DNA from 3 places in the Thermostichus sp. MS-CIW-25 genome. Region 3 is predicted to be linked to each of the others. Evidence: riboswitches for the same ligand, from Rfam matches in the RefSeq annotation. Region 3 holds a riboswitch; each other region holds the start of a gene.

Region 1 (9,872 bases), on a different contig from region 3:
ACAAGCGTTCGGTCGGTAGTGTCGTTATCCATCCATGCGATTCTGGGCGTGAACCTGCACCTTGCTCTGCCGGAGGCCAGCCTACAGAGCTACACCACGTGGATTGAGGCGCGTATCCGGGAGGGGCAGGGCGCTCAAGTGGTCACCTGCAACCCGGAAATGATCATGCAGGCGCAGCGGGATCCCGCCTTTGCCCAGGTGCTGCAGGCAGCAGAGCTGGTGATCCCCGACGGCATCGGGGTGGTGTGGGCTTTGCGACGGCAAGGGATCCGCGTCCAGCGGGTGCCGGGGATCGAGCTGGCAGAAACCCTGATCACGTTGGCGGCAGAACGGGGGTGGCGCTTGGCCCTGGTGGGGGGAAGGCCGGAAGTCAACCGGGCAGCAATTCGATATTGGCAAGCCCAGTGTCCTGCTTTGGCCCTCTGGGGCTACCACGGCTACTTTTCTGGCAACGAAGAAAAAGAGCTTCTGCAAGCTCTCCAGGAATTTCGACCGCAACTGGTGTGGGTGGGGCTGGGATCCCCGCGCCAGGAGCTGTGGATCCAGAAGTGGCGTCCCCTTTTGCCCCAGGCTATCTGGATGGGGGTGGGGGGCAGCTTGGACATTTGGGCCGGCCAAAAACGGCGAGCGCCCCGTTGGTGGCGTGACCATCACCTGGAATGGTTGTATCGTCTCTATCAGGAACCCTGGCGCTGGCGACGCATGTTGGCTTTGCCCAAGTTTGTCTGGCGGGTGCTGTGGGATCCCTCTTCTCGTTTGCGCCCCTAGTCTGCCGGCGCTCTCTCCCTCCTCTGTCTAGGCGCTTACTATGGTGATCGGTCAGCACATCGGCTATCCTCCTCGCTTGTACCGTTGGGCGGGTACGGCTCCGACTCCTCATCTCCCTGCCCCGGCCAATCCAGAGGCCACCCTGGGCTTTTACGGCAGCACTCAATCCGGATCCCTGGAAACCCCGGCCAGCATGGTGTCCTTGCGGGGCGTGAGCAAAGTCTTTCCCAACGGCAACTTGATTTTTCAGGATGTGAACTTGGAGGTGCGCCGCGGCGAGTTCGTGTTCGTAACGGGGGTCTCCGGAGCAGGCAAGTCCACTCTTTTGCGACTGCTCTACGGGGCGGAACAGGCCACCGAGGGCACGGTCATCGTCGATCAAGTCTGTCTATTTTCTTCTGAAGGGCGGCGGCGACCCTACCGCATCCCACCGCGTCCGCTGGCCATGTTGCGGCGGCGCTTGGGGGTGGTTTTCCAAGATTATCGCCTTCTGGCCAACCGCACCCTGGCAGAAAATGTGGCCTTCGTGCTGCGCGCCCAAGGGCTGTCCCCCGCAGAAATCCGCCGTCGCATCGGGCCGACCCTAAAGATGGTGGGGCTGACCGAAAAGCGAGATCACTTTCCCCATGAGCTTTCGGGGGGGGAACAGCAGCGCCTTAGCCTGGCCCGGGCCATTGTCAACATGCCGGTGCTGCTGCTGGCGGACGAGCCAACAGGAAACCTAGATCCGGAAAACTCCCTCTTGGTTCTCCAGATTTTGGAGCGGCTCAATTCCTTTGGGGTGACCGTCATCATGACCAGCCATGACCCCTATCTGGTGGAGCGGGCCGGCCACCGGGTGGTGCGCATGGAGGGAGGGCGCCTGTATGATCTGCGCTGAGGGCTGCCGGGATCCCTATTTTGCTCTTCACAAGCTTTTTGAGATCCCGGAGAGCAGCTTTGCCGGTTGCATCAGCAGACCGTAGGCCCTAAGCCAGCCGCATCAGCACAACAGCGGCACCGCCCGCGGCGACTTGTCAAGCCAGCCCGACCAGTTACATCAGCGGGTCGTGGGCCTTACTCGCGCAGACCCTCAGGTTGGGTTTCCAGAAGCTCCTCCCCTAGCTGATGAGCGGCAGCCACCATATTTTTCAGTGCGGGGATCACCTCCTCCCAGCGGCGGGTCTTGAGGCCACAATCGGGATTAACCCAAGTTTGCTCCACAGGCAAGTGGGCCAGTCCTGTGCGCAGCTGCTGCAGGATTTGCTCAACGCTCGGCACCGCAGGGCTGTGGACATCGTAAACGCCGTTGCCCACCTGGTGACGATACCCAGCCTGGGCAATTTGCAGCAGGGTTTTGTTGTTGCTGCGGCTGTTTTCAATGGAAAGCACGTCGGCATCCAGCCGCTCAATGTGCTCGATAATGTCCCCAAACTCTGAGTAGCACATGTGGGTGTGAATCTGGGTTTCCGGCTTGGCCCCGCCGGTAGCTAGGCGAAAGGCATCCACTGCCCAGCTGAGGTATTCTGGCCAGCGTTCTTTTTTCAGAGGTAGCCCCTCCCGCAGTGCCGGCTCATCCACTTGCACCATCACCGCTCCAGCCGCTTCCAGATCTGCCACTTCGGCTCTCAAGGCCAGGGCAATCTGCAAAGCCTGCTCCCGCCGGGGAATATCAACACGGGGAAAGGACCAGTTGAGCATAGTCACTGGCCCCGTGAGCATGCCTTTCACCGGCTTTTGGGTGTGGGACTGGGCTACTTGGAATTCCCGCACTGTCATGGGTTGGGGGCGAACCACGTCGCCGTAGAGAATGGGAGGGCGCACGCAGCGGCTGCCGTAACTCTGCACCCAGCCGTGTTCAGTGAAGGCAAAGCCTTCCAGCTTCTGGGCAAAGTACTCCACCATGTCGGTGCGCTCAAATTCCCCATGCACCAACACATCCAGGCCAATCTCTTCTTGAATGCGGATGCACTTGGCAATCTCAGCGTCAATGGCTGCTTCGTACTCCGCCTGCGAAACCTCCCCTCTTTTGTACTTAGCTCGCCACTGCCGCACCTCTGGAGTTTGGGGGAAGGAGCCAATGGTGGTGGTGGGCAAAGGTGGTAGCTGAACCTGCCGACTTAGGCGCTGCTCGTAGGGCAGGAATCGCTCGAAGTCCTGGAGCTTGAGGTTGGCCAAAGCCTGGCGCACTTGGGGGTTGGGGGGGCTAAACTGCGCAAAGCTCTGCCATTGCTGCTGGATTTCCGCCTGCTGGGCAGCAGTGTCTTCGCCGTTGAGGGCTCGCGCCAGGAGAGCTACTTCGGCCAGCTTCTGTTCGGCAAAGCTGAGGACATTTCTGAGGGGTTCCGGCAACTGGGCTTCCAGAGCAGCGTCGTGGGGCACAAATTGCAACGAAGCGGAAGGCTGCACCCGTAGGTTGGGAGCTACCCCCTGCAGCTCCCGCAGGCTGGCCAAGACGGTCTCAGGCTGAACCTTCCAGACATTCCGAGCGTCCACTACGCCAGCACCTAGGATCTGGTCAGCCGGAAAGCCATAGGTTCTTACCAGATCCAGGGTGTGGCCACGGGTAAAGTCAAGGCTAATGCCGGCCACCGGCAGTTGCACCACCCAGGGGTAAGTCTCCCCCAGGTCATCGAAGTAGGTGACCAAGTGGACAGGGATCCCGGCGGTTGCCAACTGGCGGTAGCTCATTTCCACAGCTTCCCGCAGGCCACTTCCCTGGCTGGTAACCAAAATGGGATCGTGAATCTGGACTTCTGGGATCCCCAGCTGTTTTAACTCCTGGAGGAGATCCCGGTACAGAGGAAGGAGCTTTTCCAAGTCCGCCCGCAGATCCCCAGATCGCTGGCTAAGGCAGAGCAAAGTCACTGGACTGAGGACAACGGGGCTGGTGCGCTCCCCTAGGATCCCTTGGGCCCGCCGAACTCTTTCCAAAAAATCCCCAAAGTTAGGACTGGGATCGGCTTCCGGCTCAATTTCGGGTACCAAGTAGTGGTAGTTGGTGTCAAACCACTTGGTCATTTCCAAAGCCGGCAGGCCCTCCCGCCCCCGCGCCATGGCAAAGTAGCGGTCTAAACCCGACAGACCTCGGAACCGAGAGGGGATCAGCCCCAGCCAGGTGGCCCAGTCCAGTACATGGTCGTAGAGAGTCTGATCCCCTACCGCAATGTGATCAATCCCAGCTTGTAGCTGAGTCTGCCAGGCTTGAGTCTCCAAATCCCAAAAGGTAGCCAGCAGAGCCTCTGACCCTAGGGCACCACTCCAAAAGCCTTCCAAAGCTTTTTTGAGCTCGCGGCGCTTGCCCATGCGGGCATACCCCAATGTCATGGTTTGTGCAGTCATGTTGTGTGCCATCCCAAATACTGAGTTTTCTAATTTTCCTGCGTTCAATTCGCCCTCAACTGGGATCCCGCCCGCCAAGGAAGAAACCGGCTGTTCCTCTCTTGCCTCTGGAACCCCAACAAAACACTGCCTTTTGCGCAAATAAAGATACTCAACGCAGCCAGCGATCGCAGTGGCTACTTGCCAGCCTACCGATTGAAGTCAGGAAGCCTGACATCTCACTCTTTCCTTCGCGTAGGCGGGCTGTAGATCTTGATAGATCTTGGTGCAACAGCACCCAAAATTTACTCTCTCCCGGCCAACTGGCTCAGAGTCTTGCTTGGGTTCTTGGACTTATTTCTACTGCTGAGGAGTACCGAAAGCTTGTGGGAGCAACGCCGGGAAAATGCTCAGGATAACGAAAGCAGAAACGAGCTAAAGCCAAGACAGTTACCATCTGTACCTCGCAGATGTTGTGAAGTTTAGAAAAACCATCGGCGGGCATTCTGACTGACACGGTTTTGGGGGACAAGATCTGGATCGGCAGCGAATGACTCTAGAGATTTGCTGCAGGACTTCTCCTAAACCGGATCACAGCTGCGGGACAGCGGCAGATTCTCACTGCTCTTTCCCCGTTTCCTCTGGCGGCTGATCCCCGTCAGAACCGATAGCTGAGCTACATCGTATCACGGAGTTCAGAGACGGGAGTAGAGTGCTTCAATCATCACCAAGCCAGCAGCCTTTGGAGCTACCAGACCTCACCTTTCACCCAGCGGTCTTGCAGGAAGTCATCGGAACCCTCTAAGCATCCTCCCCCCCTGCATTGCTCTCAAGATAAGGCAGTGATAGCTTAGCTGCCATTAAGTCTTGTCCAGGAGGCAAGGGGGTTTGCTCCTTTTTGCTGAAAAAGCGACAGATCGGGGTTTCTATGGCATCAAGCTTAAAAGTAACTGTGTGGTCTGTGGGCCTCTTCTTGCTGAGCCAGATGTGGGCTGGATGCGCTCAGAATGCTGCTGAGCGGACAGCTTTCGATCCAAAGCTAGCAGGATCCAGCGATCAAATCGTGCTGGCCATTGGAGGGGAAAGGGAAGAAGGATTTGATCCCACCCTGGGCTGGGGACGTTACGGTTCGCCTTTGTTCCAAAGCACTCTGCTGCGGCGGGACGAGAACCTTGAGATTGTAAACGACCTGGCGACTGGCTACACTGTCAGCCAAGATGGCCTAACCTGGACGGTAACCCTACGAAAGGATGCAGTCTTCTCCGATGGAAAACCTGTCACAGCAGCGGACGTGGCTTACACCTTTAACCAAGCAGCTCGGAGTGGTGGTCTGGTCGACCTAACCGCCCTAAAGGAAGCAGTAGCTATCGACACTCATACGGTGGAGCTGCGGCTGCAAAAACCCCAAAGTACTTTTGTCAACCGCCTCATCACCTTGGGTATCGTGCCTCAACATGCCCACGGGCCTGATTATGCTCGCAAACCCATTGGCTCTGGCCCCTACCGACTGGTGCAGTGGGATGAGGGGCAACAACTGATTGTGGAGGCAAATCCCTTATATTACGGCCAGACTCCTGGCATTCGGCGGCTGGTTTTCCTTTTCCTGGAGGAGGATGCAGCCTTTGCAGCAGCCCGAGCCGGACAGGTACACGTGGTTAGCGTGCCTCAGTCTTTGGCTAAGCAAACTGTTGAGGGCATGAAGCTTCACGCCATTCCCAGTGTGGATAACCGAGGGCTGATGTTCCCCTTTCCCCCTAAAACCGGTGCGACAACCCCAAAGGGATACCCCATCGGCAACGATGTGACTTCTAACTTGGCGATTCGCAAGGCGGTCAACTTCGCCATTGACCGACAGGCGCTGGTGGATGGAGTCCTAGAAGGCTACGGATCCCCTGCCTATGGCCCAGTCAGCGGTTTGCCCTGGGAAGAGCCGACCGCCAAGATTGAGGACAACAATCCAGACCTGGCCCGTCAGATTCTAGCTGAGGGAGGCTGGAGCGATAAAGATGGGGATGGGGTAGTGGAAAAAAACGGGCTGCGGGCTGAGTTCACCGTGCTCTACCCGGCCAACGACAGTATTCGCCAAGCCCTGGCCCTAGCTGTTGCAGAAATGCTGCGGCCTGTGGGCATCCGAGTCAATGTCGAGGGCAAAAGTTGGGATGACATCACTCCGCTCATGCACAGCAACGTGGTGCTGTTTGGCTGGGGCAGCCATGACCCAACTGAGGTGTACAACCTCTACCACAGCAAAGCGGCCCAGGGGGGATTTTTCAATGCCGGCTACTATGCCAACCCGTTTGTGGATCGAATGCTGGATCTGGCTATGGAGGCCCCCTCTGAAGCTGAAGCTATCCCCTTCTGGCGGGCAGCCCAGTGGGATGGAAAGCAAGGCTTTACTGCCAAAGGAGATGCAGCCTGGGCTTGGTTGGTGAACCTGGATCATACCTACTTTGTCCACGAGTGCTTGGATATAGGCCAGCCGCAGGTACAGCCTCATGGCCATGGTTGGCCAATCACAGCCAACATCACCCGTTGGAAATGGACGTGCAACTGAGGTCAGTTCTGCTGTTTCTGGCTTATAAGCTGACTCGGCTGGGGTTGCTGCTGGCGGCTGTGGCAGTCCTGACGTTTGCCCTGCTCAGCTTCTCCCCTGTTGATCCCGTACAAGCCTATGTAGGGGCCGACATGCTGCAGATCAGCCCAGCCCAACGAGACCTGATTGCCCAGCGTTGGGGGCTGGATCAGCCCATGCTGCTTCGCTTTGGGAACTGGCTTGGGCAGATGGTTCAAGGCAACTGGGGCACCTCAATGGTGTTCGATCAGCCAGTGGTGCAGGTCATTCAACAGCGGTTTGAGCTATCGCTGCCCTTACTGGCAATTGCCTGGCTGCTTTCCGGTTTCCTGGGAGTGGGGTTGGGGGTTTTGGCCGCAGCGTTTCAGGGCGCTTGGGTTGACCGCGGTATTCGTCTTTACGCCTACACCCTCGCTTCTTCTCCCCCTTTCTGGGTGGCGCTGCTACTCTTGATCGCGTTTTCGGTAGAGCTGGGTCTAACACCTATCTGTTGCGCCGCGCCACCTGGCGCGTTGGCGGAGGAGGTGACTTTTTGGCAGCGCTTACACCACTTGCTCTTGCCTGCTTTCACCCTAACTTTCATCGGCGTTGCCAACATCACCTTGCACACTCGTCAGAAGCTCATTGACGTGTTGCACAGCAACTATGTGCTGTTTGCTCGTGCCCAGGGGGAAAGCCTGGCTGGGATCCTGTGGTACCACGGCTTGCGGAATATCTTGCTGCCTGCGCTGACGCTGCAATTTGCCTCCTTTGGGGAACTGTTTGGTGGCTCAGTGTTAGTGGAACAGGTGTTTGCTTATCCAGGACTGGGACAAGCAACGGTACAGGCAGCTTTGCGCAGTGATGTGCCTCTGTTGGTGGGCATTGTGTTTTTCAGCGCCTTGTTTGTCTATGCCGGCAATACCCTAGCTGACCTGTCCTACCAGATTGTCGATCCACGCATTCGCCTTGGCGGGAGGATAGGATGATCCCTTTTGCATCGCCTCGTGTTGCTGCTGCTGATGCCGATGGGGGGATGAAATTCTCAGAGTCCTCTGTCAAAGGAGAGCGCAGGCGGCAGACTCTGTGGGCAATTGGACTGTGTGCTTTTTTTTTGGTGTCTATCCTCTGCAGCGCTGGGCTTATCGGCGATACCGGACTGAGCCCGAACCTAACTCAGCGGAATCAGCCTCCTTCCCTGGCCCATCCCTTCGGCACCGACTGGCTGGGGCGGGATATGCTGGCCCGATCCTTGCACGGGATGTCCCTTAGTCTGTGGGTAGGCATGCTGGCTGCCGCCGTCAGCGTGGTGATCGCCGCTGTTTTGGGTTTGGTGGGTGGCACGGTGGGAGGCTGGGTGGATGCCTCGATCTGCTGGATGATTGACCTATGTTTCAGCCTGCCTCACCTGGTGGTGCAGATCCTTATAGCTTTTGCTGTCGGCGGCGGAGTTCGGGGAGTCATTGTTGCCGTTGCCCTCACCCACTGGCCCAGCCTAGCGCGCCTGGTGCGGGCCGAGGTGTTACAGGTCAGCAGTTCTGACTATGTCCAGAGTTCTTACCGACTGGGCCGCTCTTCCCTCTGGGTTGCCCGCTACCATATGATGCCTCACATTTTGCCCCAGCTCCTAGTGGGACTTATTCTGCTGTTTCCCCACGCCATTTTGCACGAAGCAGCCCTCTCATTCATTGGGGTAGGTATTTCGCCGCACCTACCGGCCATCGGCATTATTCTGGCCGAATCCATGCGCCACCTCTCCACCGGCTACTGGTGGCTGGGGGTTATGCCTGGACTGCTGCTGCTGCTGTCGGTCAAGGCTTTTGACTGGCTGGGAGAAAACCTGCAGGCCCTTCTCAATCCGCGTACGGCTCAGGAGTAGGGAAATGTTGGTGGTCTCCGGCCTAAACATTAGGTTCAGCCGATACGAGCGGGGGCTGCGCCGCCGCTACCTTCAGGTGATTACAGATCTGGATCTGGAGGTTAAGGCAGGGGAGGTGGTGGCAGTGGTGGGGGCCAGCGGATCGGGCAAAAGTTTGCTGGCCCATGCCCTCTTGGGTCTTTTGCCAGAGAACGCTACCCTGCGCGGTACTCTCCTATTTCAGGGGCAGCCCTTGACCCCTGAGCGGTGTAGGCAACTGCGCGGCAAGGCCATTGCTCTCATCCCCCAGTCTGTGGACTACCTGGATCCCCTCATGCAAGTAGGATCCCAGGTACAGCGGGTAGCTCGGCTCAGCGGTGCCTCCCAAGGCGAGGCCCGTAGAGCAGTGAGCCGCATCTTTGCCCGCTATAGCTTGCCGCCGGGAACAGAGGGCCTCTACCCTTTCCAGCTCTCCGGAGGCATGGCACGGCGGGTGCTGGTATCGACGGCGGCAGTTAGCAGAGCCAAGCTGGTGATAGCCGACGAGCCCACGCCAGGCTTGGACGCGGAGGTGGTGGCTGAGACCCTTGCCCATCTGCGGGAGCTGGCCCAGGAGGGCCGAGGCGTTATGTTGATTACACACGATATTCAGGCGGCGTTGTCGGTGGCAGATCGAGTGGCAGTCTTCTATGCGGGCACTACAGTCGAGTTGGCCTCGGCTCAGGATTTCGAAAGGGGAAACTTGCGCCACCCCTACACTCAAGCTCTGTGGCGATCCCTGCCCCAAAATGAGTTTGCTCCCCTGCCGGGCAACCAGCCTGACCCTGAGGCACTGCCTGCGGGTTGTTTGTTTGGGGATCGCTGCCCCTGGGCAAGTGAAATCTGTCGAGCTGAGCATCCGCCTCTGCGGGCGGTTGGAGGAGGGTGGGTGAGGTGTATCCATGCTCAAGGGTGAGCATCTCTGGTTTCGCTATGGACGGCATCTGCCTTGGGTGGTGCAAGATCAGACCCTTCAAGTAGAACTTGGGGAAGTCGTAGGGCTGATGGCTCCCTCTGGTTTTGGCAAAACTACTCTGGCCAAGTTGCTGGCGGGCTACCTTACCCCCAGCCAAGGTCGGGTGAGTGTGACAGGGCAGCCTTTGCCTCGGCGAGGGTACTGCCCAGTGCAGCTTGTCTTTCAACATCCAGAGCAGGCCGTTAACCCCCACTGGCGCATAGCTCAGGTCTTGCGGGAAGGGCCTCCTCCCCAGCCAGAGGTTCTCCACACCTTAGGCATTTCCCCCAGTTGGCTCAACCGCTATCCCCATGAGCTAAGCGGGGGAGAATTGCAGCGGGTTGTCATCGCCCGGGTTCTCAACCCACAAACTCGCTATTTGATTGCAGATGAGATGACAG
Region 2 (9,872 bases), on a different contig from region 3:
TTGCGTACCATCAACGGCTCTTCCGCCATGCCCACATCGTCCTCGGCAGGCACGATGGTGATCCCAGCAGGCAAGGGCTGAGGCAAAAAGGGCTTGAGGGACTCTGGACGACCGACCAGCGCAATCCCGACCCGCAGATGCCGATGGGCCAGCAAGGCGCCCTTGATGATCTCTTCGGGAGCGTAGTCGCCCCCCATCGCATCAACCGCAATTCGCACAAGCTGACCTCACACTGGAATATCCTCGGCAACTGCAAGTCAAGCGTCAGGGAAAGTGCAGCGACCTCTGCAGTCCCCCTGCCGGAAAATTGGGAGCCTTAATGGCTGCAGGATGCTACCGAATTGTACCAAAAAACTGGATCTAAAGCCCCGCCCTACCGCTACGCAGTTCCTCGTAAGTGCTGTCGTAGAACCAGAAACCAGAATCCTTGCCCTCTAGAGCGGGGGGTATGTCAACAGATTTGTTTTCCTCAATCAAGGCCGTAGGTTCCGCACCGAGCCCGAAGGGATCCGTTTGCGCTGCTTCTTCCCCACCCTGCATAGGAAACGTGGACTTCCTCACGCCTGCGTGAGGGCAGCCAAGAGAGAGCGTACCTGTTGGACGTGGGCGTGTGCAGTGGAGTTTCTGGCCTGGTGTTGGCCCAGCTCCGTCTCCAACTGCGCCAATTCTCCTGCCAACGCTGCCCACCGATCCCGCTCTGGGTAGAGGGTGGCCTGCAGGTGATTCAGGCGACCCCAGGTTTCTGCCATGGCCTGGGCGCGCGCCCGCAGGGATCCCTCCTCTTGCTCCAGGTGTTGCCACTGCTGCTCCAACTCTTGCCGTTGGCGGGCAAGCTGCTCTTGTTGAGAAGGTAAAGAAGAATCCAATTGTTGGATGAGGCTCTGCAAGCGACCTTTTTCTTGAAGGAGATCCTGTTTTTGGCTGCCGATCTGATCCAGAATCGGGCCAATATCGACCAAGGTAGGGGCGGCAGCGGCCTGCCCTTGAAGCTGGCTGAGGCGGGCCTCTTGGCGGGTCAACTCTTCGTATTCCCGCTGTAGGTTTTTCTCCTGAGGCAGCAGAGCTTCTTCGAGGGCGCTGCAAGCAGACTGAGCGTAGTCAATATCCATTTCGATATCGAACCGCTCTTCGGGAGAGGCAGTGGCCAAACGCTCTTGCAGCTCCCGTAGGGCTTGGCGATTTTGCTCCAGCTCGGCCCGCTGCTGGCTAACTTGGGCCGCCCGCTGCTCGTAATCCCGGCGCAGTTGGCTGACCAAAGCCGCCAGCTCCTCGACCGAGATGGGAGGATCCGCGGATCCTGCCCTGCCGTCGTGATGGGCGATGATGAAGTCGTACTCTTGAACCAGGCGATACGTCTGTTGCTGGAGAGTTTCCTGCAAATGCAGGTGGCGGGTGATCTGTTGCAGTTGTTCTTGATAGGCTCGCAGGGATCCCTGCCGAGTTTGCCATTCTGCTTGGCTGTGCTCCAGGGATTGTCGGGATCCCCACCAAGCGGCGCGGCGTTCTTGCCAAGCGCGGTAGTCCCGATCCAGCTCGTCTTGCCGGATCTGGGCCTGCTGACGTTCTGCTTCCAGTTGGGCAATCTGTTGATTCAAGTGCTCCTGCTGCTGCTGAATGTGGCTTTTCAAGCTCTGCAGAAGCGCCAAGGGATCCCCAGCCGGATGTAGAGTCTCCTGGAGCTGCTGCACCAAAGCCTGTAGCTGCGCTGCTTCTGCTTCCCCCAATCGGCTGGAGCGAGCTTCTTGCAATTGAGCTTCCAACTCTTGCCGCTGTCGATTCAGAGCTTCCCGCTGTTCTCCGATCAGCCGCTGTTGTTCGGCCAAGTAAGCTTGCTGGGCTGCCAGCTCCTCTTTGAGGCTGTCCAGGAGTTTGCGATCTTCCTCTACGGCTTTGTATTGCTCGTACAGCCGCTGCACCTCTTCTTCTTGGGCTGCCAGATCCATCTCGCGGCGTTTAAGCTCATGGGCCTGAAAGGTGAGGGACTGTTTCCAAACCTCGATCTCCTCTTCCTGGCTGCGGGCTTTGAGCTGAAGTTGGCTGAAGTTTTGCAGGTAAGTCACCAGTTGGCGAGCAGCTTCGCTGATGCGGGCGACCTGACGGCTGCCGGAGATTTCCGCCAGCACCAATGACCCATCCTTGAAGCGCCCAGCCTCCTGGGCGATGCGGCCTTCCAAAGTAATGGATTCTTCGTTCACGGCCACCCAGGTATTGTCCTGCTGCTGCTTGGCCAGCAATTGCAGAGACGACTTGGCAAATCCAATCGGCTTGGATAGCTCTGCTAGGTACAGCACGCCTGAACTCCTTCAAAACAGCATGGACAACGCCAATCCCAAACCCTAACCCCACCGAGCCCTCGCCCCTGGCTGGGGAACAATGAACGGCTGCCGGAGTAGGGCTCCCCAAGGCGCAAAAGATGGCATCAGACTCTATACCTTACCGCTCTAGACTCAACCATAGGCTAAAAAAAGCACCTTCGCCAGATGAGTTTTGGGGATGTCCGGGGTAGCTATTCAAACCGGTGGCGGAGCACTAAGGTAGTCTAGGGTGTGGTGTAGGGTTCTGCTCAGGGTTTGTATGGAGCTGCAAGGTGAGCCGCTTTCTGTTCGTCGGCGTTCTCCTGCCCCGCCGGTGGTCGTAGCCTCTCAGGTGTACCAGACAACAGCGCCGGAAGCCAAACCGCGCCACATTTTGGAAGAGATCGTCTGGCACAAAGAACAGGAGGTGGAGCGGCAACGGGAGCAGCTTCCCCTGAAGCAATTGCAACGGCAACTGGATCAGGCTCCGCCGGTGCGGGATTTTGTGGCGGCCCTCACCCAGTCGCCTCACCCTATCTCTGTGATTGCCGAGGTCAAAAAAGCCTCCCCCAGCCGCGGCGTTCTCCGGGATCCCTTTGACCCGGTGGCCATTGCCCAGAGCTATGAGGCCGGTGGGGCCAGTTGTCTCTCGGTGCTGACGGATGAGCGGTTCTTTCAGGGCAGTGGCGAGTATCTGCGGCAGATCCGTCAAGCGGCAGGGATCCCCATCCTGTGCAAGGAGTTCATTCTCTACCCCTACCAAATCCTCTGGGCCCGCGCCTTGGGGGCGGATGCGGTGCTGCTGATTGCCGCCATTCTCTCGGATGCGGACTTGGGCTATTTTCTCAAGCTGGTTCGGCAATTGGGCATGGCAGCTCTGCTGGAGGTGCACACTTCCCAAGAGTTGCAGCGGGTGCTGCGTTTGCCCCAACTGCAAGAGTCCAGAGGGCAGGTGCTCATTGGCATCAACAATCGCGATCTGAGAACCTTTACGGTGGACTTGAACACAACGCGCGACCTGTTGGCCGCCCACTCGGATCTCCTCGGCGAGCTGCCCATTGTCAGCGAGTCCGGCATCCATACCCCTGCCGATTTGCAGCAGTTGCGGGCCTGGGGGGTGCGCTCTGTGCTCGTGGGGGAAGCTCTGGTGAGACAGCCGGATCCCGGCCAAGCTGTGCGCCACCTGTTGTCATCTCAGTGAATGAGAACCCTCCATCATATGGATCTCTGTTAAGAACAATGGATCTCTAAGGATTGCTCAGACCGATGAAACGTATTCCTGTGCCGGCTCACATCCACTACGAATTTCTGCTGCGGGTGTTGGAGCGGCAAACCTTTCCGGCAGTGGAAGAACAGGATTTTGGCAACCGAGGCCGCACGCAAGAGCTGATCAACTCCCTGCGCAAAGCCCTCACCCAACAGGTGCAACTGGAAGAAGACTGGCGACAGCGGGGCTATCAGGTGGACTACCGCTGGAATATGGACGAGCCTCAGACTCCCCCTTGACCTTCCAGTCCACTGTAAGGTTTAGCATCCTTTCAGTGGCATTGGGTTGGGGAGGTTTCCCAAGATGCAGGTTGTTTTGACAGTGCCCAAGCTGGCCTGTGCGGCTTGCGTGGACACCATTGCGCAAGCGGTGCGGCAACTGGATCCCCAGGCCCAGGTGGAAGGGGATCCCAAAACCAAACAGGTGCGGATTACTTCTGGGCGGTCTGTGAGCGATTTGCGGCAGGCCCTCACCCAGGTGGGATATCCCCCGGCCTAGTCAATTTTGGGCCGGGAACGGTCGGGCGTCTGTTTTGAATTTCTGTACAGATGGCTGCCTTCGCCCTGCCCAGGGTGGAGAGTAGCTGTCGTTTCATCAACAAGGTGTTGCCATGTCTGCCCATAAAGGGTCATCGGGTGCACTATCGGCCTCTGCGCCTTCTCCTGAGGGCACTTGGCAGTTGGCCCTGCAAGGGATGAGCTGTGCCTCCTGCGCCCGCAGCATCGAACAGGCCCTCACTCAGGTGCAGGGAGTATCCTCCGGATCCGTGAATTTTGCCAGTGAGCAGGCCACCGTCAAAGGGGATCCCCGGCTGGTGGATCCGCAGGCGTTGATTCGGGCGGTGGAGCGGGTGGGGTATCGGGCGCGCCTCATCCAAGAGGATTGGCAACTGGACGATCCGACAGACCCAGAGCGGATCGCCCAACGGGCCGCAGAACGGGAATTGAAGCTGAAGGTGGCGATGGGGGTGGGCATCAGCACGGTGCTGGTGATCGGATCCCTGCCGATGATGCTGGGAATGGAAATCCCGGGCTTTCCCATGTGGCTGCACAATCCTGGGTTGCAGTTGCTGCTGACGGCTCCGGTGCAGTTTTGGGTGGGCAGGCATTTTTACCGGGGAGCCTGGGCTGCTTGGCAACGGCGTTCAGCGGATATGAACACGCTGGTGGCCTTGGGGACGAGCGCGGCTTTCTTCTATTCCATTTTCCCAACGGTTTTCCCCGACTCTTTCCATCGGCAGGGACTGCATCCCGATGTGTATTACGAAGTGTCGGCGGTGGTCACCACCTTGATCCTGGTGGGTAAGTGGATGGAGCAACGGGCTAAGGGGCAAACCTCCGAAGCCATTCGCAAGCTGATCGGGCTGCAACCGAAAACGGCAAGGGTAATCCGCCATGGGGTGGAGCAGGATATTCCGATTCGGGAAGTGCAGGTGGGGGATCGGATCCGAGTGCGCCCCGGAGAGAAGGTGCCGGTGGATGGGGTCATTCTAGAGGGATCCTCCACCCTCGACGAGTCCATGGTGACCGGCGAGAGCCTGCCTGTTGTCAAATCGGCGGGGGATGAGGTGATTGGGGCAACGCTGAATCGGACGGGCAGCTTTGTGATGGAAGCGCGGCGGGTGGGCAAAGACACGGTTCTGGCCCAGATCGTGCGCCTGGTGCAGGAAGCTCAGGGATCCAAAGCCCCAATTCAACAGGTGGCGGATCGGGTCACCTCCTGGTTTGTGCCGGCAGTGATCGGGGTGGCAGTTCTAACTTTCGTGCTCTGGTGGGTGTTGGCGGACAACCTGACGCTGGCCTTGGTGAACACGATTGGGGTGCTGATCATCGCCTGCCCTTGTGCGCTGGGGTTGGCAACCCCCACCTCGATCCTGGTGGCCACGGGACGAGGGGCGGAATTGGGGATCCTGGTGAAAAGTGCCGACAGCCTGGAATTGGCCCACCACTTGCGCACGGTGGTCTTGGACAAAACCGGCACCCTGACCGAAGGTCGCCCTACCGTCACCGATATTTGGGCTAATGGCTCCTCTCCCCTGACGGTGTTGCGCCTGGCAGCGGCAGTAGAGCGGCACTCGGAACACCCTTTGGCCCAGGCGGTGGTGCAGAAAGCCGAAGCGGAAAAAATTGCCATCCCTCCTGCCCAGCATTTTCAGGCAAGGGTAGGCAGTGGGGCAGAAGCCTGGGTGGAAGACCAGTGGATCCGCATCGGTCGGCTGAGCTGGCTACAGGAGATGGGGATCCCCTGGGATCCCTCTTGGTCAGAGCGGGTTCAGAATTGGGAAAGCCAGGGCAAAACGGTGATCGGCGTAGCCCAATCCCAGAGCCTGGTGGGGCTGTTGGCCATTGCCGATCCGCTCAAACCCACCTCTCCTGAGGCAGTGCAACACCTGCAACAGATGGGCCTAGAGGTGATCCTGCTAACCGGGGATAACCCCACCACGGCCCAAGCGGTTGCTCGGCAAGCAGGCATTCAGCGGGTAATTGCCCAAGTCCGTCCGGATCAGAAGGCCGCTTACATTCGCAGCTTCAGACAACCTCGACACCGGGTGGCGATGGTGGGAGATGGCATTAACGATGCTCCGGCTCTGGCAGAAGCCGATGTGGGGATCGCCATTGGTACAGGTACGGATGTGGCGATGGCCGCCAGCGATATTACCCTCATGTCGGGGGATCTGCGGGGAGTCGCCACAGCCATTCAACTCAGCCGGGCCACCCTCAACAACATCCGCCAGAACCTCTTCTTCGCCTTTATCTACAATACGCTCGGGATCCCGATTGCCGCTGGGGCGCTCTATCCCTTTACAGGCTGGTTGCTCAACCCCATGCTGGCGGGGGCAGCCATGGCCCTGAGTTCCGTTTCGGTGGTCGCCAATGCCCTGCGCCTGCGACACTTTCAGCCCCCCAGACCAGCGGGCCGGCGTTAGGCCCTCTCCCAGGGGCAAGGGGGATTAGCGCGGCAACAGTTTTGCTGCCCTTTGAGCATGAGTCTGCCGTACCGCTCATGCCTCAGGGCTATCTTCTGGCAGACAAGAACATCCCCCCCGGGAGCTTGGTGAATGGCAAGAGGCAAGCTAACCTAAAAAGCTCAGGCAGACTGGGGAAAGCGCGGTGCAAGTCCGCCACTGTGACGCAACTGTGATGGGATCCCTCCCTCAGCCAGAACACCCACCTGCCGTTGTCCTGTACCCCTTGCGATTCACAAGGAACGGAGTTTTTTGTGTTGAATACCCTCAGTGTTTCCCCTCCCCTTTCGGTTGGGCAGCTTGCTTCTCCTTCATTGCCCCTATTGCTTATCGGCCACGGATCCCGCGACCCTGAAGGGCGGCAAGCCTTTCTGGAGTTGGCCCAAGTCTACCAATCCCTCACTCCCCATCGACCGGTGATCCCTTGCTTTCTGGAGCTGACCCAGCCAACCATTGCCCAGGGGGTAGAGCAGTGCTTGGCCCAAGGGTGGCAGGAGATCGTGGCCCTGCCGCTGTTGCTGTTTGGGGCCCGCCACAACAAGTTCGATGTGACGATGGAACTGGATCGCCTGCAGGCCCTCTATCCCCAGTTGCGCATTCGTTACGGTGGGCCGCTGGGGATCCGCATCGAGATCCTGCAACTGCTGCGAGACCGATTGGCCGCTTTGATGGCCGCCCAACCGCAGCGGATCCCAGAGGCAGAAACCGTGCTCCTATTTGTGGGTCGCGGCTCCAGCGATCCTGAGGCCAATGCCGAAGCCTGTAAACTGGCTCGGCTGCTTTGGGAAGGATCCGGGTTTGCCGCTGTGGAGACCTGCTTTATCGGCATTACCCATCCCCGCCTGCCTGTGGGGTTGGAGCGGGCCTCGTCCTGGCAGCCGCGTCGGGTGATCGTGCTGCCCTACTTTCTGTTTACGGGGGTGTTGGTGAAAAAAATCGAGGCGGCAGTGGAGAAACAACGACAACGACAGCCGGAAATCGACTGGCTGATGCTGCCGGAATTGGGCCTTGTGGATACGGTGCTGCACAGCCTGCAGCAACTGGAGCAGGAAGCCCTACAGGGCCAAACCCAAATGAACTGCCACCTGTGCAAGTTTCGCCTGGCCGTGAGCGCAGAGGTTGGAGCTGGATCCAGCCATCACCACCCTCACGAGCCTCATGACCACCATCACGGGCACGGATCCCATCACCATCCTCATTCCCACCCTCACCACGACCACGGCCATACCCACGCAGCGGCTGGGGATCCCTGGGCCCAATTAGAGGGCTACCACCAACGGGCTTGGCAGGTGCCCTAAGAGGGAAACAGAGGCTGCTGGCGGGATAGACTGAGTGCAGACAGGCCATTTTTGAACCTGGTTTTCCCGCTCTAGCGGTTGTGATGACGAAAAAACGATGATGCTCTCCCGCTCCTCTTGGGTTTCAGGTGCCGCTGCCGCGGGGAGCGGGATCTTTGTTTTCGCCCTGGTGGTGGGGCTGTTGGATCAGATCTTGCCCACCCTGCCCAAGGTTTCCCTCTCCCTGGCCGGGATCCCTGGGATCCTGGCTGCCGCTGGGGCCTCCTATGGGGCCTGGCGGGTGGTTCAGATGGGTCTGCAATCGGCTTCCTGGAGCGACTTTCGAGAATCGCTGGTGGCGACCCTATCTCCCTTTGATCCCGCCGATTATGGCGGCAACCCTCGGCAACCCGAGGAGGATTCTCTCCCTTTGCAGTCGGTTGACGAGGATCCTCAAACCCAGATCCGCGATCGACAAATTCTTGATCAAGCTGAGCAGCAGACGGAAACTGAAACCGAAGTAAGCGAACACACTCAAGTAAGACTGCAGGGCGAGCAGCACCAGGATCAAGCTTCGCAGGCCAAGGCCCAACAGTTGCAGCCCCTACAAGAATTGTCATCACCTTCTTCCCCAAGCCCTGAGTCGGCAAAACCCACACCAGAGCCAGAGCTCAACCAAAAACTTCGCCAACTCCAGATGCAGGTCGCCACTCTGAAAATAGAACTGGAACTCCAAGAAATCCAACTGCAGCAGTTGGAGGTGAGGCGGACTCGGCTTCAGCAGCAGAAGCAGAAACTCAAGCACGTTCTGCGTCGCACGGCGTCCGAAAATCAAAGGCTGCGCTTCTTACAGGAGCAAAAAGCCCGGCAACTGGAGCAAACTCAGCAAGAGCTGCAAGCTTTGCGGGAGTCCTACCGCGCCTTGCAAGTTCTCCAGGAAATAGGCTTCACCCTAACCCAAAACCTATCTCACAAAATAGCCGAAACGGAACCCTCTAAGCCCTCCGGCTAGCCGAAGTCTCAACTCACCCGTTTCAGGACAAATACACTCCCCTCGCTGCCCCGACCCAGCCGCAAGTCTTCATCCAAATAGGTGATATCCAGCCAGCCCGTTGGCTCGCGGCGGCGAATATCGATTTGAATAGCCGGGATCCGCTCCGGAGCCCGCTCGAGCAAATAGAGAAAACTCTCGATCTCGTAGCTCATCAAAGCTTGGGATCCGAACACCAATCGCTCGAAAATCACCCTCACCCGACGCTCCGATTCGGGGTAAAAGCGTGCCGATACCGCCAAGATTCCCCGTGGCACCCAAGCCCCCAGCCAGCCGGATCCCTGGATCTCCGCCACGTTGAAGACCCGTCCAGCCTTGGCCCGAATACACTGGTAGATCTCGCCGGTGGTCAAAAAAGGCAACTGTGCCAGCCGCAGCAGAGCTGTGCTCGTGGTAAATAGGGTGAGCCAGTTCCCCTCCAACCCTTCAGGAGCCGATGTTGGCTTGGGGGTGGGGTTGAGCGCTTCTAGGACGGCAATTTGAGACAAAATCTGGGCTTTTTGGTCAGGGGAAACTTTCCGGCCCCGGTCGGTCGCCTCCAGTAGGTGCAGCAGAGCCGATTTTTGCTGAGCCAGGGCCTCAGACATGGGCACACTCCGAAGGCACTGACCCTATTTTAGAGAACGCGGGATCCCTCTGCCCTTAACCGTCTTCTCCCACCAGTTTCAGGTTCAGATCTGCCACCTGCTCATACCCTAGCCCGGCCCGCACCACCAGCGGCTCGGATCCGGTCAAATCGATTACCGTAGAGACCTTGGCCCGGCGGGGGGCATCGTCATCCAGCACCAGATCCACCTGTTTTTCCAACTGCCGCATCTCTTCAGCCGCAAAGATCCCACCCTCATCCCAGGGATCGCTCTCCCATTCCCAGGTTTGCCCAAAACTTAAGCCCAGGGATCCGACGGGATCCCCCCCCAGCTTGGCAGAGGTCGAGACAATTGGATTGCCCAACTCTTCCAGCAAAGCCTGACAAATGGCAGAATCGGGCACGCGGATGCCGGTGGTTTTCCGCTTGGGA
Region 3 (9,872 bases):
CAGGGCCCCGGCCACCGTCGTCTTGCCCACACCCCCTTTGCCCCCCACCAACACCAGTCGGATCCCTTGGGTCAAAAAATCCGGTAGGGACGGGATCCCCTTGAAGGAAGGGAAGAGGGTGGAGAAGAGAGACTTTCTCTTCTCTTGGCTCTCTGCTTTTTGCTCTGGGATCCCTTCCAACTCCAGCAGCACCTCTGGCAAGGGGCGAAGCTGCTGAACCAGCTCATCCAGGGCCGCTAACCCAATTGGCTCCTGCAGTTGATAGGGACAGATCCAGATAGGATATCCGGGCAGCTCCTCCTGTAGGGCTTTGAGCACACGCCGCTGTTCCTGTTGCCGCGCCAAGTAGAGAGGAGAGGGGAGAGCAGCGGGCAGCGAAGGTTGGCTGTTATTCTCTCTTGCAAGCAGCACCTGATTGACCAGAAGACCGCCGATGGGCACGCGGCGGTTTTGCAGTTGCTGACAAAAGCGGCGGGTTTCCGCCACGCTCAACTGCTCCGGGATCATCACCAGCCAAGCAGAGGTGCTCTCCGGAGTGGTCAAGCGGGCTTTGCCCCCCTCCAGTTCCCTCTGCAACTGGGCTAAAAATGCATCCGCCTCATCCGGTCGATAGGTGCCCGTCAGGGCTTGGGCGATTTCCCGGTGCTTGGCCTGAAAGGTGGCAAACACGGCCAGCAGATTATCCAAAAAGTCGGGCAGCTCCAACAGCCGCAGGGTGTGCCCGGTGGGGGCCGTGTCCAAGATAACGGTATCCACCTCCTCCCCAGCCAGCAGCCGGTTGACCTCCAGAATCGCCATCAGCTCATCCACCCCCGGCCAGGCTAAATCCCAGATTGGCAGCAGATCCTCTCGGCCAAACCAACTGCCCCGCTCGGCAATGAGCTCCAGGGCCGGCCCATAGGTTTGCCGAAAAGACCGCAGCAAAATCTCCGCTTGCAAAGCCCGCACCTGCAAATTGGGGCGATCCGGCAGGGGTTGGGCCACATCCGTAACCGAGATTTGCAGCACGTCCCCCAACGAGTGGGCGGGATCTGTGGACATCAGGAGCAGACGGCGCTGGGGATCCACCTGGGCCAGTTGGCGAGCCAGCGCGCAGGTCAAGGTTGTTTTGCCCACTCCTCCCTTGCCGCTGAACAGCAAGAGGCGTTGGGAAGCCAAGAGCAGAGGATGGCAGGAATGCTCCTCACTGTTAACGCGACTGAGTTGCAAAGGGATCCCCTCCCACATAGGTCGCCCCTATTTTGGCCTGGATCCCTCTTGGGGATGCTCTAGATCACTGCAAAGGTGCTCCGCACCGCTGACGGGATGGGAAGAGCTTGTACGGGAGCAGCTCACCGCAGTTTCTCCTCTCCCAGCCACACCCGGCGACGTCCTCTGTCCCACACCAGCAGCGCGTGGATCCCGATCCAAAGTCCTGTCCACAGCCAGTTGTGCAGCCAGATTTTGCCCAGAATGGGCAGGGTCAGGCCCTCCGTTCCCCCCAAAACCAGGCCGGCGGCCAAAATCAGCCCTTCAAAAGCCAGAAACCCCAAGATGAGCATGGCCGGGATCCAGAGATAGTTCAGCAGCAGTTGCCTTGGCCGAAGCGGCTTGGACTGAGAAAACAGAGGTCGGTAACCGCCAGCAAGAGCAATCCCCACCGTGCCGATCCCCAGCACCAACCCCCAGGCAAACGAATCGGGAGTGCGGGGATAGTTGTGCCAGGTGTAGCCAAAGATTTGGTTGGCCAGCCAAATCATCAAAGCACTAATGATTGCCCTTTGGCGGGTTAAAGTTGTGCCTGCAACAATACCAACAGTTACAAAAGGAAGGGTACATGTATAAGCAATATTGCTGAGACAGCCGACGGTGGTAAACAAGCTGGGCCAGAACCAGCCTTGGGCCAAATCTTGAGCAGCTTGTATCCAAAGTGGGGCTGAGATCAAGCGGCAAGATCTGGGGATAGGTTGAGCACTCGATTGCAGGCCAATCATGCTTTAATCTCCTGGAAAAAGGTGGTCTTTCAGAGGACAGCTATTAAGCAAATGCTCAAAAACAATTTGCCGAGCTACTTGGGGAGTAACCCGCTTGTACCAGGTGCGATCCCCAGAGTAAAAAACCACGGGCCCCTGTTGGCAAACTTCCAAGCAGCCTGAGGTGATAACCTGTACGTCTAGGTTGGCTTCTCGAAGAGCCAATTCCAGAGCTTCCACAACCGGTTGGTAGTTGCGGGAAGGATAACAACGGCTGGAACGACAGACGGCAAGGTAGGGACGTTTAAGAGGGTTATCCTCATAGGGGATCCGCTCTTTCCCCTGCACATAGATGGCGCGGATGCGCTCGTAAAGAGAAAGCTTTTGGTAATCTGCTTTGCCTTCCGGCAGGTAGTCTTCCTCTGGCCCCAAAAAGGGGCTGGGCAGAAAAATCTGCAGCAAAGGCTCTTCTGCTCCATTCCAGAATTGGATTCCCCACATGCGGGGCTGACCTTGGGGATTGAGGCGCCGGTAGAGAGCAGCACGGCTAACCAATCTTTTGCGGCGCAGCTCGGGTGGGGTCTTGCGATGGGGGCCGCCTTGGTGCTCCTCCAGGCACAAATGCAGGTGCCAAGTTTCGGTGGCAACGGTTAGATAGCCATCGTAGAGCACGCACAAAGCTGGAGGTTTCTTGAAAGCCAGCTCCAGCACCCCGCCTTCCGCCACATGGCCCACCTGGATCTCGGCCCAGTGCTCTTGAAACAGCTCGTAGAGCAACGGCCCCAAGCAGTCGATGTGGGCAGGGATCCCTTCATAAAGGGTTGTCCAACCCGTTAAAGAAACTTCCTGCCAAGCTTGATGGAGGGGGGTTATCCAGGGGGTAAAAGTGGCCATGAGAAAGCTCCTCAGTGCAGTGGTGGAATACGAGCAATCACCCCTTTTTTGAGAGGGCGCTCGGCCCAGGGTAGGATCCCATCTGGCTTGGTGAGGTAGAGCTCTGCTGTCTGCAGAATCAGCTCCACATCTTTTGGATCCAGATCTCCAAAAACATAGGTCATCTTTTGAGGTGCTGCCAACGCAACAACGCAAGCATGGCTGCAGGCGCTCATACAGGCAACTGGTTTTAGAGTTAGTTGGGGGTGGAGGGTTTGGGATTGCAGGGCAGACAGCAGCATTTCTCCCTTGCTAGTCCCTTCTTTTTGGCCGTTAACCCACTGAGATCCGCAGGTGATGCAAACCCAGAGATAATGACCGCTGGGTTGCTGAGCAGCGCTGCCAGCTTGAACTGGCAACTGGGAAGTTGATCGAGACATGGTGCTCCTTGATATAGTCATAGGTTTCTGTCCAAGCAAAGGGTGTGAGAAGAGGCAAAGACGATCTCAATGTCTTGGCCAAGGATTCAGCAGTGAGTTAGACAGCTAAAAGTCAGCCTCAAGTCGCTCTAAAATTGGCCCCTTAAATTAAGCCGAACGGTGCGACCCACTCCGGGGTAGCCGGGGAAAACCTCATATTGCTCATCCAGCAGGTTATCGACTCCCACCTCGAGAGCGAGATTTTCTGCTACTGGGATCCCTCCCCGCAGAGCCAGGTTGGTGTAGCCGGGCAGAGATTGGGTATTGGCGTTGTTGGTAAAGAAAGTGCCAATGTGATGCAGGAAAACTGAGGCATACCGATCCTCTGCATCGCGGTAGCTCAGGCCCAGGTTGAAGCTGTCTGCTCCCACGAAGGCTAGCTGTTTGCCAACCGCTTTGGGATCCAGCGCCGAGCGGATGATGGGATCGTTCAGGGTGTAGTTGGCAAAAAGAGTCCAGTTTTCCCCCAATCGCAAATCCAGGGCTGCTTCCAAGCCCGTGTATTCCACGAGCTCAATGTTTTCGTAGGTTCCCCTGCGCGGGCCAGTGCTGACAAAGGTAATGCCATCGCGGATGCGGTTATGGGCAAAGGTCAAGCGCAGTAGGCCAAAATCTCCCAAAGCCTGATCCAGGCCAATGTCAAAACTCTCTCCCCGCTCCGGGCGCAAATTGGGGTTGCCGTCGACTTCAAAAAAGCCCCGCAAACGAAAGAATAAGTTTGAGATCAAGGGGGTGCGAAAGCTGCCGGCATAATTGGCCCTCAGGGTGGTGCCTTCTGCCAAAACCCAGCGGATCCCTGCGGCAGGAGAGGTGGCCGAACCGTTGACCAGATTGCTCGAATCTTGGCGAACACCTAAGTTGAGATAAAAGTTGGGCTGTGGCTTGTAATCCAGGCGGGCAAAGAGGGCCCCTTGGTTCACGGTATTGTCGTAGTTGACATTGGTGGATCCCCTGGCAAAGGAGAAGGTGGTGTTGCGAGCTGAAATGGATCGGTAGTCTGCTCCTAGAGTAAGCTCCAGGTTTTCAGCAGCCTTCCAGGTGTATTGCAGTTGGGATCCCCACCCCGTTCGCAGGATCTCATCCCGGGATCCCTGGCTTTGTGGGGCGCTGAAGCGATAGTTGAGGTCGTCAAAAAATACCCTAGCTTGCAGGGATCCCTTCTCTTGATTCCACAGCCAACTGAGATCTAACAGCAGGTCGTTGGTGTTTTGCACTGCATCGGGGGAGGGAAACTCGGTGCTGCCAGGCACCTGAAACGCTTTGTTGAGATAAAGGGCATTTCCGGTTAGGACTTGGCCTTCTGCCAATTGCCAGGTGAGCTTGGCTTGTAGGTTGTGGTACTCCACCGCCGAGTTTTCCCGCCTGCCGGCTTTGCCCAAACGCCTAATTTCAAAGGGAAAGTCGTTGTTGCTCTGCAGACGGCGATAGCTGACCACCCAGCCCAGATCCTGCACCTGGCCGCGGTTTTGGATCCCTTGCTCGTTGAGGCCGTAGCTGCCGATAGCCGCTTCCAGCACGGTCTCGGATCCCGGCTTTGGATCCAGCGTCACGATGTTGATGACCCCGCCAACGGCATCGGAGCCGTATAAGGTGGAGCCCCCACCTGGAGAGATCTCAATACGCTCGACCACATCTGTAGTGATCTGAGACAGATCGAACCCGCCAAAAAAGCCCAGGTCGTTAATGGGGCGGCCATCCAAGAGCACCAACACCTGGGCCGTTCGTCCTCCCCGCATAAACTGGGAGCTAAGGGCTCCCAACTGGGTTCCCGCCGTGCCGTCGCTGAGGATCCCGGGCAGGTAGCGCAGGGCCTCCTGAACGGTTCTTGCCCCTTGCTCTCGAATTTGCTGGCGGGTAATGACGTAAACCGGGCGGGAAGAATCCCGCAGCAAGCCGGGGCGACGAAAAGGCGTGGTGACGGGTTGATTTAAAATCTCGGCGCTAACGCCGGTTTCCAAAACCTCTTGAGCTGAGGGCGGGGAAGCTGCCGGCTGCGCCCACGCTGGGATCCCCAAAACAAAGCCCCCCAGCGCCAGGCTGAGACCTAGAATGGGATTCATTTTCCTAAAGCTCCTGATTCCGTGCGACGCGGAAGAAATGCGAGCCAAAACCGCAGGCGGGCATCCTGACTGAGGGCATGGGTCTAGCCCAAGCCCATCACAGTTGCGGCACAGCGCCGGATTTGCACCGGACTTTCCCCTTTACATGCCCTGGCTGATCCCCAGGACAACCTGTCGGTACAGCTTTCTCTGCGATTGCTCCGAAAAAGCCGTGCTAGGCATCATACATCCCCTGCTCTGGAGTTCCTATCCTGCCAGGGGGGATGTCATCCCCAGGGGTGAACGGGATCCCAACGGCAATCCCAGGGCTTCGGATGGGCCACATCCCATTTAGGCCAGATTTCTTCACTGCTTTGTAAGCAGTTGAAGGATAGCCCGCTGCTACTCCAGATCGCGAGGCCCAGGGATCCCTTAGCCTTTTAGAGAACAGAGCATGACTCTAGTCAATAATAAGCTCAACTATACTGAAAATAATGTATAATATGTTCAGTACGGATTACTACCAGTTGATCTTTCTGTTTACTTTCGAGTCTGCCAACATGGTAGCCAAAGCAAAGCAGAAAATTGGTAGTAAGACGACACGGAAACTGCGCTTTGGGTATTCTACTCAAAGCTTTGCGGGATACCGCCATTCTGGTTGGAAACAAACAGAATGCTATCGCTGCATAGTTGAACAGTGATGTTCAGCAGTGTTCAGCGTAAATGTATCAGATACGCTGAGACTTCACAAGACCCACAGCTTTTGGGAAAGCAAGATGGGGACGCTGGCCTAGCCGTCATGGGCGGGATCCGTATGAATTAGTACCCAACCGGATAGAAAAGAGGGGCTTTTTCGGTCGCGTGAGCGGCGCGGAGCGCTCTTTCTGGCAAAGCCGTTGCCTGGTGGGCTGGATCCGGCTCAACTTGGCCGGAAGAGGCAATCGGCACCTCAATCATCCGATCCGGTACCAGCGGCACCATTTCGGAGCGGTCGGCAATTTCCCGCAGAGAATTGGCGATGGATTCCTGAGTCAGCAGAAACTGTCGTTCGTTGCGCTGCATCTGCTGCCACACCTGGTAACGCTGGCTCCACCGGCTTTGGGTATGCACAGTCCAACTGTAAAGGCTTAACACTGAAACCCCAGAGAGGATAGCCATCCCTGTGGAGATCTGCTTCCACCAAGCTAGGTGTTCTGCCCAAGCCGAATGTCGGCTGCGAGGATGGGCTGATTTCAACTTCAAATCCAAAGGCTGGGTGCGGCTGGCCTGAACTGTACCGGAGAGGGGTCGGCTCAGAGCAGAAGACCGTCTGTGGCGACGAGGGTTTTTGGGACGATCAAGACCTGCGTTCAAAGGCTGGCTAACCATGGGGCTTAACCTCACACACACCAAGGGATCCGACGGTGCAGGACTGCCGGTTCCGCTTCACCCTAGTTCCCCGCGCCCCCCAACAGCAACCCCCTTCTCCCGATTCCCGGCCTCAGCAGGACAGCTGTCCGCTTCACGGTAGCCGATCTCTTGAGAGCGGGAGAACCAACCTAAACCTACATCTGACTGCTGCGGGCAGCCACTCGCAGTTTGGCAGAGCGGGCCCGTGGATTACGTTGCCGTTCCAGTTCGGAAGGGGACAAGGGCCTGGGGGTGAGCACCTGCCAACGGGGATCCCTGCGGAAGGCCCATTTCACCAAGCGATCTTCAAGGCTATGGAAGCTGATCACGGCCAACCTGCCGCCGGGTTTCAGCCAAGTGGGGGCTTGGGCCAGCAAGGTTTCTAAAGCCTCCAGTTCTCGGTTCACGGCAATGCGCAACGCCTGAAAGACGCGGGTGGCCGGGTGGATGCGGCCTCGCCGAGCTGCCGGAGGTACTGCCTGCCAAACCACCTGGGCCAACTGAGTGGTTGTGGCGAGGGGACGAGCCTGCTCGATGTGATGGGCAATGCGGCGGGCAAATCGCTCTTCGCCGTAACGGGTGAAAATCTCGATCAACTCTTCGACCGGGCGATGATTAACCCAATCGGCAGCGGTTTCCTGAGCGGCACTGGGATCCATGCGCATATCCAGCGGCCCCTCTCCGCGAAAGCTAAATCCCCGCTCAGGGCAGTCCAGTTGCGGCGAACTCACCCCCAAGTCGGCCACGATGCCATCGAAGGGAATCCCCTGCCCCTGCTCATCCCGAAAGCCATGCTGCTGCAGATCGAAATCGGCAAAATTGAGGTGCCACAGTTGGATGCGGCTGCCGGGGATCCCTTCTGCTGCAAAACGCGCTTGCGCCGCCTGCAGAGCCGCCGGATCCCGATCCAACCCCACCACTCGGGCAGCTCCCCCCCGCAGCAGCGCCAAGCTGTGCCCACCCCCTCCCAACGTCACATCCAGAAAAGTGCCGCCCCCCTGGGGTTGCAGGTAGGCCATCACCTCCTCGGTCAAAACGGAATCGTGTTGATACACCTTGCCAAGCACGGTCTGCGGGGGTTCTATTTCTGCTGCTACAAAGTTCAGTATCTGCAAAAAAAAGGCCGAGGCCAGGCCCCGACCGAGGAATCCATGTTGTTAAGGTGATCCTCTGGGAAAAGAGGGGTGGCCGTCAAAAGACAGGCTGTCTTGGGATCCCTGGTAAGATCTCTGGGGCATGAGTCCGGGCCTGAGTAAGATGAGACTGCTGCCGCTTTTGCCCAGTCTGCCATCAGAGTTGCTGTGTTGACTCACTCTTCTTCTACCGATATCCTCACTCTCTCGCCGGCCAAGGGCCTGCGCGGCCAAGTGAGCATCCCCGGCGACAAGTCCATTTCCCACCGCGCCCTGATGCTGGGATCCCTGGCCGAAGGAGAAACCACCATCCAAGGGCTGTTGCTGGGAGAGGATCCCCGCAGTACGGCAGCCTGCTTTCGGGCGCTGGGGGCAGATATTTCGGAGCTCAACAGCGAGTGTGTTCGCATTCGGGGAGTTGGCCTGGGCCAGCTGCAAGAACCGGCAGACGTGTTGGATGCAGGTAACTCCGGCACCACCTTGCGCCTGATGCTGGGGATCCTGGCTGGCCAGGCCGGGCGCTTTTTTGCCGTCACTGGCGATCGCTCCCTGCGCTCGCGGCCCATGGGACGGGTGGTAGAACCACTGCGGCAGATGGGGGCCAGCATTTGGGGACGGGCCGGTGGAACCTTGGCACCTTTGGCCGTACAAGGGGGATCCCTCAAGGGCATTCACTACCGCTCCCCGGTGGCTTCAGCGCAGGTAAAATCCTGCCTCTTGCTGGCGGGTCTGCTGGCGGAAGGCACCACCCAAGTCACCGAGCCGGCTCTCTCTCGGGATCACTCGGAACGGATGTTGCGGGCCTTCGGGGCCAACATTCAGGTGGATCCGGAAACAAAAACCGTGGCCGTGGTGGGAGGATCCCACCTGGTGGGCCAAAAAGTTCAGGTGCCGGGAGATATCAGCTCGGCAGCCTTTTGGCTGGTGGCCGCCTCCATTGTGCCCGAGAGCGAATTGCTGCTAAGGGATGTGGGCCTCAACCCCACCCGTACCGGTGCACTACGGGTGTTGCAGGAGATGGGGGCCGATATTCAAATTGAAAACTGCCGGGAAATGGCCGGCGAGCCCCTGGGAGATCTGCGGGTGCGTTCGGCCCGCTTGCGCGGCTGCACCATCGCCGGCGATCTCATCCCCACCCTGATCGACGAGATCCCGGTTTTGGCGGTGGCGGCGGCCTTTGCCGAAGGGATCACGGTGATTCGCGATGCCGCAGAGCTGCGGGTGAAAGAAAGCGACCGCCTGTCAGCCATGGCCCAAGAGTTGAGCCGCATGGGAGCCCAGGTCGCCGAATATCCCGATGGCCTGGAAATCAAAGGAGGGATCCCCCTTCATGGAGCTGAGGTCGATAGCCACGAGGATCACCGCATCGCCATGAGTCTGATGGTGGCAGCCCTGGGAGCGCAGGGATCCACCCTCCTCAGAGGAGCCGACTGTGCCCGCATCTCCTACCCCGACTTCATTCCCACCCTGCAACGATTGACAGCTTCTTCCCTCGAGTCTTGAGAGGATCTTGTGGGGAGCGAAGATCTATGGTCAATTCAGTTGATGATGAGACGGTATTAAAGTAAGATGGCATGAAGGCAGACTCAGGAGAAAGCTCCATGGGCTACAGCTTAGACCTGAGAGAAAGAGTCGTAGGGTATGTCCAGGAAGGGGGCAGCCCCACCACAGCCGCACAGATTTACAAAGTCAGTCGCGCAACGGTTTATCGCTGGCTGAATCGAGAGGATCTTAGGCCGACAAAAGTCAAGACCCGGAAACGCAAGATAGACTTGGCCGCCCTGCAGCAAGATGTGGACCAGTACCCAGAAGCTCGACTGAAGGAGAGAGCCCAGAGGTTCGGCGTCCAACCCAGTGCTATTTACTATGCTCTCAGGAAGCTGCAAATAACACGAAAAAAAAGAGTTAGGGTATCGAGAGCGGGATCGAGAAGAGAGAATTCAGCACTCCAGGGTCTTGAGGGGATGGGTTCAGAAGTACGGGAGTGAGAGCCTGGTTCCGTTGGTG

What was found. Region 3 has a riboswitch for cobalamin ahead of ACVWZ1_RS03410 (TonB-dependent receptor plug domain-containing protein). Riboswitches for the same ligand answer to the same signal wherever they lie in the genome.
Region 1: another riboswitch for cobalamin. It lies ahead of metE (5-methyltetrahydropteroyltriglutamate--homocysteine S-methyltransferase); the one in region 3 lies ahead of ACVWZ1_RS03410 (TonB-dependent receptor plug domain-containing protein).
Region 2: another riboswitch for cobalamin. It lies ahead of ACVWZ1_RS04910 (sirohydrochlorin chelatase); the one in region 3 lies ahead of ACVWZ1_RS03410 (TonB-dependent receptor plug domain-containing protein).

Annotation. Positions count from the first base shown of each region.
Region 1 is NZ_JBSSCS010000022.1:35,246-45,117, reverse strand. Features, by position in the region: gene ACVWZ1_RS09235 (WecB/TagA/CpsF family glycosyltransferase) at 19-768, shown strand; gene ACVWZ1_RS09230 (cell division ATP-binding protein FtsE) at 962-1,648, shown strand; gene metE (5-methyltetrahydropteroyltriglutamate--homocysteine S-methyltransferase) at 1,825-4,089, opposite strand; cobalamin riboswitch at 4,548-4,752, opposite strand; gene ACVWZ1_RS09220 (ABC transporter substrate-binding protein) at 4,997-6,622, shown strand; gene ACVWZ1_RS09215 (ABC transporter permease) at 6,607-7,608, shown strand; gene ACVWZ1_RS09210 (ABC transporter permease) at 7,605-8,498, shown strand; gene ACVWZ1_RS09205 (ABC transporter ATP-binding protein) at 8,503-9,432, shown strand; gene ACVWZ1_RS09200 (ABC transporter ATP-binding protein) at 9,419-9,872, shown strand, end outside.
Region 2 is NZ_JBSSCS010000008.1:55,682-65,553, reverse strand. Features, by position in the region: gene plsX (phosphate acyltransferase PlsX) at 1-218, opposite strand, end outside; gene hmpF (pilus motility taxis protein HmpF) at 558-2,291, opposite strand; gene trpC (indole-3-glycerol phosphate synthase TrpC) at 2,575-3,495, shown strand; gene ACVWZ1_RS04925 (DUF5340 domain-containing protein) at 3,561-3,800, shown strand; gene ACVWZ1_RS04920 (heavy-metal-associated domain-containing protein) at 3,865-4,059, shown strand; gene ACVWZ1_RS04915 (heavy metal translocating P-type ATPase) at 4,172-6,487, shown strand; cobalamin riboswitch at 6,615-6,750, shown strand; gene ACVWZ1_RS04910 (sirohydrochlorin chelatase) at 6,781-7,824, shown strand; gene ACVWZ1_RS04905 (hypothetical protein) at 7,922-8,815, shown strand; gene ACVWZ1_RS04900 (PAP/fibrillin family protein) at 8,824-9,441, opposite strand; gene ACVWZ1_RS04895 (L-threonylcarbamoyladenylate synthase) at 9,497-9,872, opposite strand, start outside.
Region 3 is NZ_JBSSCS010000005.1:67,542-77,413, forward strand. Features, by position in the region: gene ACVWZ1_RS03390 (ArsA family ATPase) at 1-1,209, opposite strand, end outside; gene ACVWZ1_RS03395 (hypothetical protein) at 1,332-1,739, opposite strand; gene ACVWZ1_RS03400 ((2Fe-2S) ferredoxin domain-containing protein) at 1,977-2,846, opposite strand; gene ACVWZ1_RS03405 (DUF1636 domain-containing protein) at 2,858-3,286, opposite strand; gene ACVWZ1_RS03410 (TonB-dependent receptor plug domain-containing protein) at 3,394-5,364, opposite strand; cobalamin riboswitch at 5,403-5,554, opposite strand; partial or broken gene ACVWZ1_RS03415 (hypothetical protein) at 5,850-6,033, shown strand; gene ACVWZ1_RS03420 (hypothetical protein) at 6,163-6,711, opposite strand; gene rsmH (16S rRNA (cytosine(1402)-N(4))-methyltransferase RsmH) at 6,888-7,817, opposite strand; gene aroA (3-phosphoshikimate 1-carboxyvinyltransferase) at 8,034-9,368, shown strand; partial or broken gene ACVWZ1_RS03435 (IS630 transposase-related protein) at 9,467-9,863, shown strand.